DNA from 3 places in the Exiguobacterium sp. S22-S28 genome. Region 1 is predicted to be linked to each of the others. Evidence: riboswitches for the same ligand, from Rfam matches in the RefSeq annotation. Region 1 holds a riboswitch; each other region holds the start of a gene.

Region 1 (3,277 bases):
ACTTCTGCTTTGAAAATATGTTTTTCAGAAATCCGTAACTTCGGAGCCATCCGGTGAAGGAGTGGCATCCCCAGTTTTAAACCGAGCATATAGCTGATGGTCATGCCGATGCAGCTGCCGGCGTAAGCCGCGAGAATAGTTCCGATCAGCGGTAAATCACCGTGGTGCATCCAAAATCCGGACATGACAAGTAACGTCTCGTCAGGCACCGGGAGACCGACGATTCCGCCTGCTAACAGAATGGCGAGTCCGAACGCTCCATATTGTTGGAGTATGTCATGTAGCATGTGATGAATCGGAGTCACCTTCCTTCAAAGAAACTTCTCTTCTAGTGTACAGGAAATAGATACCAGTTGAAATGAGAAGATGAAGAAAAATCCGGATTTGGAAAGGCTTTTTGATTTTTAGAAGTCAATCCTTTTTCTTAATCTGGATTCGGGCTATACTCGTTAAAGTGACTATTTTAGAGGACGGTGTTTTACGATGATGCATGTGATCAATCAATATGGTTGGATTGAAGTAATTTGCGGAAGTATGTTTTCCGGAAAATCAGAAGAACTGATCCGTCGCGTCAGACGGGCACAATACGGAAAGTTGCCGGTTCAAGTGTTTAAGCCGGCGATTGATGACCGGTACCACGAGGAGCATGTCGTGTCGCACGTCGGTAACTCCGTCATCGCGATTCCGATGGCGACGAGCCGTGATGTTTACGCAGCAGTAGCGGAAGAGACGCAAATCGTCGCGATTGATGAAGTCCAGTTTTTTGACGATGAGATCGTCGCAGTCATCGAAGCACTGGCTCAAGATGGCAAACGCGTGATTTGCGCGGGGCTGGATCAGGATTTTCGGGCGGAACCATTTGGGAAGATGCCTGAATTACTGGCGCGGGCTGAGTTCGTGACGAAATTGCAGGCGATTTGTCTTTCGTGCGGTGATCCGGCGTCACGGACACAACGATTGATTGACGGGAAACCGGCAAACTACAATGACCCCATTATTCTTGTCGGAGCGTCTGAGTCATATGAACCACGTTGCCGCCACTGTCATCAAGTTCCGGGGAAACCGCAACCGTTACAGGAATGGAAAAAACAACAACAGAACTAACAGGACACGATAGAAAAAGCGAGCAATTTCCGGCAATGAGACCCGGGAATTGCTCGCTTTTTTTAACCGGTCTGCGTCAGCCGGCTAAACTGATTGACAAATTGTGCTGTTTCACGGACGATCGTCTCTTGATCGTGATCGAGCGTCGCCACGTGATAGGAATCGAGCAGACAATAACTTCGTTTGTCATCGGAACCAATTGTCCGGTGCAGGTAATCCGAACAGGTCGGTGGAACGACATGATCTTCAGCAGAATATAAAATAAGCGTCGGAATTTGAATGTCAGGAAGTACGGGAATCGTCTCGCCAATCAGTCGTAACAGCTCAGACGCACAAACAGACGGGACATATTCATAGACGATTTCGAAAGCCGATCGTTTAATGTCGGGTGGACTTTCCGGCAGATAGACCGTGCATTCGGTGAACGATAATGCTTCATAGGCGGGGACAGATAAGGCAGCATTGATCGTGATGATTCCTGCAACCGGCAGACCTTCTGCAACAAGAGCAAGGGCAAGTGTCGCGCCCATTGACTGTCCGACAATGAAGATGGATTCGCACCGACGGGTCAATTGTTCATAGCCGTCACGGACACTTTGTTTCCAGTCCTCTGCCGTCGCCGCCTCAAAGTCACGCAAATCCGTGCCGTGACCGTGCAGGCGCGGCGCATAGACGGAGAAACCGCGTTCGGCAAAGCGTTCTCCTACAGCCCGAACACTTTGCGGGGTTGCGTTGAAGCCGTGACAGAGCAAAATGCCGACGGATCCACGGTCAAAGAAAAAATCGTCGGCGCCAGGTAAAACAGGATAAACCATACTCATCATCTCGTCCTCCATTTCAAAATAAAAAAACCCATTTGGCTTTGGACGCAAACGAGTTTCTCGTGTGTATCATCCAAAGCAGCCGCTTTGCTGGTCGGAGCACCTTGCAAATCGCAGGTTGCCGTGGAGTCCTAGAGCCAGGTCTCTCGTCCACTCTTGATATAACATATAGGAATTGTCGGATTAATCATTGAGAAGATGATAGCACTGCTAGAAAAGGATTGTCAAATGCTCCTTGACCGGCGACCGGAACTCTTCTATGATGAAGCCCAACCCGGGAAATCAATCGATATGGGTCATATGGTTTATTTTTGAAAATATGGTTGACCTTTAAAAGATCTTTCTGTAATGTAAAAATTAGTTTTACGACATAAGTTCGAACAGCAACAACACACATATGAATTTCATACCGCAACACTTATCCAGAGAGGTGGAGGGACTGGCCCTACGAAACCTCGGCAACAGACTCATTATGAGCACTGTGCCAATTCCATCAGACAATTGTCTGAGAGATGAGTCGAGTGGATTCTGCCATTGTGCGGATCCAGGTCTCTTCTTGTTTCTTAAGAAGAGGCCTTTTTGTATTTTTAAAGGGGGAGAAATGGTGATTACATTCAAAAATGTAAAAAAAATCTATCAGACAAACGAGCAATCGATTGCGGCTTTAAACGGAGTGAATCTTGAAATCCGAAAAGGCGAAATCTTCGGCGTCATCGGTTTCAGCGGAGCCGGAAAAAGTTCTTTATTACGGTGTGTTAACCTGCTCGAACGTCCGACATCCGGCAGTGTAACGGTCGATGGACAAGATTTGACGACACTCTCGGCGAAACAATTGCGGGAAGCAAAACAACACATCGGGATGATTTTTCAGCACTTCAATCTGTTGGATTCCAATACGGTTTTTGCGAATATTGCCAAACCTCTTGTCTTAAAAGGCGTCAAAAAAGAGGAAGTCCACCGGCGTGTCACCGAACTGCTGGATTTTGTCGACTTGGCAGACAAAGCCGATCATTATCCGGATCAGTTATCCGGCGGACAGAAGCAACGTGTCGGGATTGCCCGGGCCCTTGCCACTCAGCCGTCCGTCCTGTTATGTGACGAAGCGACATCCGCCCTTGATCCGCAGACGACACAACATATATTACGTCTGTTGAAACAGATTAATCAGGAATACGGCATCACGATTTTACTGATTACCCATGAGATGGGTGTCATCCGTGAGATTTGTGACCGGGTCGCCGTCATCGAGGCCGGTAAGCTGATTGAGTCGGGTACCGTGTTTGACGTCTTTTCGAATCCGCAGACGGGGACAGCGAAAAATTTCGTCCGTTCCGTCATGCAGGATGAGATTC
Region 2 (3,277 bases), on a different contig from region 1:
CATCAACACAAAGACGTGAAGCATCTTGGCTTGCGTGAATGGACATGCCCGAATTGCGGGATCCACCACGACCGTGATGTGAACGCAGGACTGAATCTTAAGCGAGAAGCTGAACGCATCTTGGCTTCTTCAACCGTCGGGACGACGGGGCTAGCCTGATCAGGTTTCGACCGTCCGGTCGGATAACTCAGGAATCCCCCACCTCTAAGCAAGGCGTAGGTGGGGGTAGTTCAAAGTGTCACAAGAAGCGAGGGGAGAAATCATGGCACAATCCGTCAAACAGTTGCCAAAAGGAATCTGGGTTGGTATTACGATACTGCTGACTAGCCAAGCCGTGTTACTTTTTCGCGATGCTAAAAAAACAGGTCGTAATCCGTGGGTTTGGGGCGGAGCAGGACTGGTCCAGTTTCCGCTTCCGGCGATCGCATATTTCATCTTGAACCGTCGGAATCAGAAAAAATGAAGACAAATAAGTCCGGTCGCGCTGCAGGCGGCCGGACTTATTTGTTTTACGAAATATTTTCTTTGCGGACAGCAGCGGTTTTACGGCGCGGGAATCCGAAAAGGATCGCAAGGGATCCACACACGAACAATAAAAACGGATAAAACAGATACGGAATCAGCTCGGGAGAAGCCGTTTTCGTCAACTCCGCTGCAATCAGCAACTGGGCACCGTACGGGATGACTCCCTGGATGCCGCATGAGAAGATATCGAGAATACTGGCTGATTTCTTCCGATCAATATCATACGTATCGGCGATTTCGGCTGCGAGTGGACCGGCCACGAGAATCGAAATCGTATTATTCGCTGTTGCGAGATTTGTCGCACTGACGAGTGCTGCCATACTGAACTCAGCACCGCGGCGTTGTGAGATTCGTCGCGTTAAAGTTTCTTTCAGAAAAGCGATGCCACCGTTAAAGGTGATCAGGCTGACAAGACCACCCATCAGTAATGTCAAAATCGAAATTTCCGCCATGCCCATCAATCCTTCAGACATTGACAGCACGAAGCCGCTTAAACCAAAGCTGCCGTCGAGCATACCGATGATTCCTGTCAAGGCGGTTCCGCCGATCAAGACGAGAATGACATTGACACCGAACAGGGCCAAGACGATGACCGACAGATACGGGATCAATTTATAAAACTCGAAGGTCTTCGCGTCGACGACATCTCCTGTACCCGAGACAAATGCCAAGATGATGATCGTCAGGATGGCTGCCGGAAGAACAATCAAGAAGTTCGTTCTGAATTTATCACGCATGTTAGTTTTTTGCGTCCGGACCGCTGCGATCGTCGTATCAGAAATGAACGACAAGTTGTCCCCGAACATTGCGCCCCCAACGACGGCGGCAGCTGCGATGGCAACATTGACCCCAGTCGCTTCATGAATACCAAGCGCGATCGGGGCGAGTGCCGCAATCGTACCGGTTGAAGTTCCCATCGCCATCGAGATGAAGGCAGCGATGATGAACAATCCGCTCATCAAGAGGGAAGGCGGTAAAAATGTCAGCGAAGCGTTGACGGTTGCTTCGATGGCGCCGATCGCATCCGCTGTTCCAGAAAACGCACCGGCAAGTAAGAAAATAAAGACCATGATCATGATGTCCGGGTTTCCGGCACCCGTCGCAATCCGTTCAACGGTTTGATTGATACTGCCCTTGGTCGTCACGGCAGCAAAAATCAAGGCAATCAATGCGGCAATCAGAATCGGGAACTTATAAAAGTCGTCATAAAAGATGCCGGCACCGATAAAGAGAACCAAAAAGACCAGTAATGGTAGAAGGGCCCACTTGTTTGGTGTAATCGTCTCGTTCATAAAATCACTCCATTTCTGCATGTACAAAAAAAGACTCCTTCGCAAGAAAGAAGGAGGTCTTTACTGAAAAAGACGCTCTTCTTATCTCTCAAGCCGTAGCTTGCTGGATTTGGCACAGTACGATTCAATCGTCCGCTGCCGAAACATCATTGGGCCAGTCCCTCCGTCTCTCGCGATAAAAAGAAGTCATTTAATTGTCTGAAATACGTTTTCTACCGTAACGTATCTTTTAATGCATGTCAACACTACTTCACTGCAGTGCTTTTTTGAGTGTCGTGACATTTTCATTCATCAAGTCAAAATAAGAAGCGTCCTGTTGTTCTTTTGTGACCGATTCCAAGTTATGAATCGTGATCGCTTCGGCCCCGATTTCTTGTTGGATGACCCGTGCGACTTTTGGGGAAACCGTCTCTTCAAATGCAATATATTTCAAATCGTGCAGCTTGGCTTCTTTGACGAGGGCAGCCAGTTGTTTTTGCGAAGGCTCGTCAGACGGAGAGATGCCGGCGATCGGCAGTTGAGAAAAACCGTATCGTTCCGCTAAATACCCGTAAGCGGCATGTGTCACGAGCAGTTCTTTTTTGGATCCGTCAGCAACAGCTTGCTGCAAGTTTTGATCGAGCTCATCTGCCTGCGTATTAAATTCAGCGAGTTTCTTTTCGAACGTCGCTTTTTTGTCCGGCACTTCTTTTGCCAACGCCGTCGAAATCGATTGGGCCATCAATTTGGCATTGTTCGGATCAAGCCAGACGTGCGGATCGTACTTGCCGTGATCGTGTCCTTCTTCTGCGTGCTCGTCTTCTGTGTGCTCGTCTTCATGAGCATGCTCTTCGTCGTGTGCGTCTGACTCTCCGTGAACATGCACCGTAGCACTCGCTTCAAGCAAATCGATGCCTTTGCTTGTCTCGATGAACCGGACATCGTTCCCTTTGAGACTGGCTTTAATTTTTTCTGAATACGGCTCAAGTGTGGTTCCGGTCAAGAGGAACAGATCACCTTGTGCGATTTCTGTCAGTTGTTTTGAGGTCGGCTCATACGAATGGGGATCGGCACCCGGAGGAACGATCATCTTGACATCAACATCAGCGCCGCCGATTTCTTTGGCAATCGCCGCTGTGGCGAACGTCGATGTATAGACATTGAGTTTTTGGTCGGCCGCGTCTTGATTCGAACCTGAATCAGCTGATCCGCAGGCAGCGAGGAAAGTGGCGCTGGCGAAAGCGACCGTTAAAGCGGGAATTAACTTTTTCATATGTGTAAACCTCCAAGAAGTATTAAAACGTAATTATTCCGATTTGAACCTTTTCACTATAACGAATCCAAAACAAAGCGTCAAGCACAAGAGCGGGAAGAAGTTCGACTTCTAAAAAAATGGGGTAAAAGACTAATGAGATTAAAAATCGCGAGGATGCCCGGAGGTGATGAGGTGAGACGGGAAACAGCATGGTTGATGGGAGGGG
Region 3 (3,277 bases), on a different contig from region 1:
CCGCTGCCTACTTGAAAGAGCGGCTTGGAACAAAAGGCGCGATCGTCGAACCGGAAGGCTCTGTCCTCAACGGAGGACCAGCCGGACCGCATAAGACGGAAGGCATCGGGACGGCTAAATGGCCGAGCCTTGTTTCCCGCGATCTGGTCGATGAGATTCATACGATTTCGGACCACGACGCGTTCACGAAAGTTCATGAATTAGCGGCACGTGAAGGTCTGCTCGTCGGCAGTTCAGCCGGCGCGGCACTCGCGGCAGCACTTGATATTGCAGAACGTTTTCCCGGCAGTACCATCGTCACCGTCTTCGCCGACAGTGCCGAACGGTATTTGAGCCAACAAATCTTTGAAAAGGTGGACGAGACACATGCGTAAAAAGACAGCATTGATTCATGGAGGAACAGGCGTCGATCGAGCAACTGGTGCCGTGACACCTCCGATTTATCAAACGAGTACGTACAAACAAGAGAAAATCGGTCAATTAAAAGAAGGTTACGAATACTCGCGGACAGCCAACCCGACACGGACAAGCATCGAACGATTGATCGCGGACCTTGAAGGCGGCGCACGTGGCTTCGCCTTCGGATCAGGAATGGCTGCGATTCATGCTGTCTTTAACCTGCTGGAGTCAGGTGACCATATCGTCATGACCGATGATGTCTACGGCGGAACGTTCCGTTTGATGCAACGTGTCTTGCCGAAGTTCAACATCCAAGTGACGTTCGTCGACACGACGGATCTCGCCGCGACGGAAGCTGCGGTTCAAGACAACACGAAGATGCTGTATGTCGAAACACCGACGAACCCCTTGTTAAAAGTCACGGATATCGCTGCTGTCGCTGACATCGCGAAACGCAATAATCTGAAACTCGTCGTCGACAACACGTTTGCGACACCATACTTGCAACAACCACTTGCACTCGGTGCAGACATCGTCTTGCACAGTGCAACAAAATACATCGGCGGACATTCAGACGTCGTCGCCGGACTCGTCGTCGTCAACAGCGATGCACTCGGTGAAGATCTTCACTTCATTCAAAACTCGACAGGTGGTATTCTTGGACCGCAGGACAGCTTCCTGCTCGTCCGTGGTTTACGGACACTTGGTATCCGAATGGATGCAATCGAAGAAACGTCACACGATCTTGTTCAGTTCTTACAGGAACAAGATGTCGTCTCGAACATCTTCTATCCCGGACTTCCAACACATCCGGGTCACGCGACACAACAAAAACAGGCGACTGGATTTGGCGGCATGATCAGCTTTGATGTCGGATCAGCGGAAAACGCGGAGAAACTCGTCGAAGCGACACATTTCTTCACGCTGGCTGAGAGTCTTGGAGCTGTTGAAAGCTTAATTTCTGTTCCGGCACGCATGACACATGCCTCGATTCCGGCAGAACGTCGCGCTGAGCTCGGCATCACGGATGGTCTTGTCCGGATTTCGGTTGGACTTGAGGATGCAGAAGACTTAAAAGAAGATTTAGCACGTGCGTTCAGCCTGCTTCAGCCGGTTTCAGAAAAAACTGTTTGACAAGCAAAATAAGCCCTGCTAATATTCAGATTATATTAAAAATAACTAAATACCGATAACTCTTATCGAGAGTGGTGGAGGGACTGGCCCGATGAAACCCGGCAACCGCGGAATTTATTCCGAAGTGGTGCTAATTCCAGCAGACGAACGTCTGCAAGATGAGAGCAAATGGTTTTGTGTACTGAAAAAGTGCGCGCGTTTGCTCTAAAACGTGCGCACTTTTTTTACGTTTAGGAGGGACAGTATTGATTCGCTTACAGGATGTAGGAAAGATTTATCGCTCGAAGCGCGGATCGGTTGAAGCCGTCGTCAATGTCGACTTAACAATCGAGCGCGGTGAAATTTTTGGAATAATCGGTTATTCGGGAGCAGGGAAATCCACCTTGATCCGATTGCTGAATATGTTAGAAGCTCCGACAAGTGGCTCAATCCAAATCGACGGGGTCGAAATGACGACGTTACGTCCAAAAGAATTACGCGGTGTTCGCAAAAACGTCTCGATGGTCTTCCAGCACTTTAACCTGCTGTGGTCGCGGACGGTTGAAGAAAACATCATGTTCCCGCTCGAACTCGGCGGTTATCCGAAAGCACGCCGTAAAGAGCGGGTCGCCGAGCTGATTCAACTCGTTGGACTCGACGGACGTGAAGGTGCTTACCCGTCTCAACTTTCGGGTGGACAAAAACAACGGGTCGGGATTGCCCGGGCACTGGCGTCGAACCCGGACGTCTTATTATGTGACGAAGCGACAAGTGCGCTTGATCCGAAAACGACGGACTCGATTTTAGAGTTGCTTGTCGACATCAACAAAAAACTGAAACTGACCATCGTCTTGATCACGCATGAGATGCACGTCATTCAGAAAATCTGTAACCGGGTCGCCGTCATGGAAGCCGGGAAAATCGTCGAACAAGGACCGGTCGCCGAAGTCTTCCGTCATCCGAAACAAGCGATGACAAAAGAGTTCGTGAAACAGTTGACGTCTTCGTCAGAAAACGAATTGACGTTTGCGAAATTACGGGAACGGTATCCGACCGGGAAAATCGTTCAGTTGACGTTTGTGGGTTCAACTGCTGAAAGCCCGATTCTTGCCGAAGTCATGAAAGATTCGACCTTATTATTTAATATCATTGGCGGGAACGTCGGACAGACGCAAGATGGCGCCCTTGGGACGCTGTTCATTCAGTTGATCGGTGCCGAACATGAAACACAAGCGGTCATCGCCAAACTTCAAGCGAGTGACGTTGAAGTGGAGGTGGATCACCGATGAGTACATTTTTTGCAGATGTGGATTGGGATATGGTCTGGGAAGCAACCGGTAGTACAGTCTATATGACGGCTGTTGCAGGGCTCGCGACGTTTATCCTCGGATTGGTTATCGGTCTATTGTTATACGCGACAAACGAAGAATTGTTATTCAAGAACCGAGCATTGTATTCTGTCCTCAGTTTTTTAGTCAATATCTTCCGTTCGATTCCGTTTATCATTTTATTAATCTTGTTGATCCCGATTACGAAAATCATTGTCGGATCATTTTTAGGACCGACCGCTGCGTTACCGGCGTTAATTCTGGGTGCAGCACCGTTTTACGGCCGGATGGTCGAACTCGCTCTTCGTGAAGTTGATAAAGGGGTCATTGAAGCTGCCGAATCGATGGGCGCAACGAAGTTCCAAATCATCTATAAAGTCTTGATTCCGGAAGCTCTTCCGGCAATCGTTTCAGGTATTACCGTAACACTCGTCGCA

The links. Region 1 has a riboswitch for S-adenosylmethionine ahead of ACHA8N_RS16145 (alpha/beta hydrolase). Riboswitches for the same ligand answer to the same signal wherever they lie in the genome.
Region 2: it holds a riboswitch for S-adenosylmethionine, as region 1 does, so the genes downstream of both, ACHA8N_RS14565 (Na+/H+ antiporter NhaC family protein) here and ACHA8N_RS16145 (alpha/beta hydrolase) in region 1, are expected to answer to the same signal.
Region 3: it holds a riboswitch for S-adenosylmethionine, as region 1 does, so the genes downstream of both, ACHA8N_RS13200 (methionine ABC transporter ATP-binding protein) here and ACHA8N_RS16145 (alpha/beta hydrolase) in region 1, are expected to answer to the same signal.

The regions. Positions count from the first base shown of each region.
Region 1 is NZ_JBHFFC010000033.1:92,402-95,678, reverse strand. It holds gene ACHA8N_RS16155 (DedA family protein) at 1-287, opposite strand, end outside; gene ACHA8N_RS16150 (thymidine kinase) at 484-1,104, shown strand; gene ACHA8N_RS16145 (alpha/beta hydrolase) at 1,167-1,925, opposite strand; SAM riboswitch class I at 1,989-2,091, opposite strand; SAM riboswitch class I at 2,341-2,444, shown strand; gene ACHA8N_RS16140 (methionine ABC transporter ATP-binding protein) at 2,530-3,277, shown strand, end outside.
Region 2 is NZ_JBHFFC010000031.1:14,300-17,576, reverse strand. It holds gene tnpB (IS200/IS605 family element RNA-guided endonuclease TnpB) at 1-159, shown strand, start outside; gene ACHA8N_RS14570 (hypothetical protein) at 263-463, shown strand; gene ACHA8N_RS14565 (Na+/H+ antiporter NhaC family protein) at 510-1,817, opposite strand; SAM riboswitch class I at 1,896-1,999, opposite strand; gene ACHA8N_RS14560 (metal ABC transporter solute-binding protein, Zn/Mn family) at 2,068-3,069, opposite strand; gene ACHA8N_RS14555 (alpha/beta hydrolase) at 3,244-3,277, shown strand, end outside.
Region 3 is NZ_JBHFFC010000030.1:56,294-59,570, reverse strand. It holds gene ACHA8N_RS13210 (PLP-dependent cysteine synthase family protein) at 1-374, shown strand, start outside; gene ACHA8N_RS13205 (bifunctional cystathionine gamma-lyase/homocysteine desulfhydrase) at 367-1,533, shown strand; SAM riboswitch class I at 1,593-1,698, shown strand; gene ACHA8N_RS13200 (methionine ABC transporter ATP-binding protein) at 1,779-2,801, shown strand; gene ACHA8N_RS13195 (methionine ABC transporter permease) at 2,798-3,277, shown strand, end outside.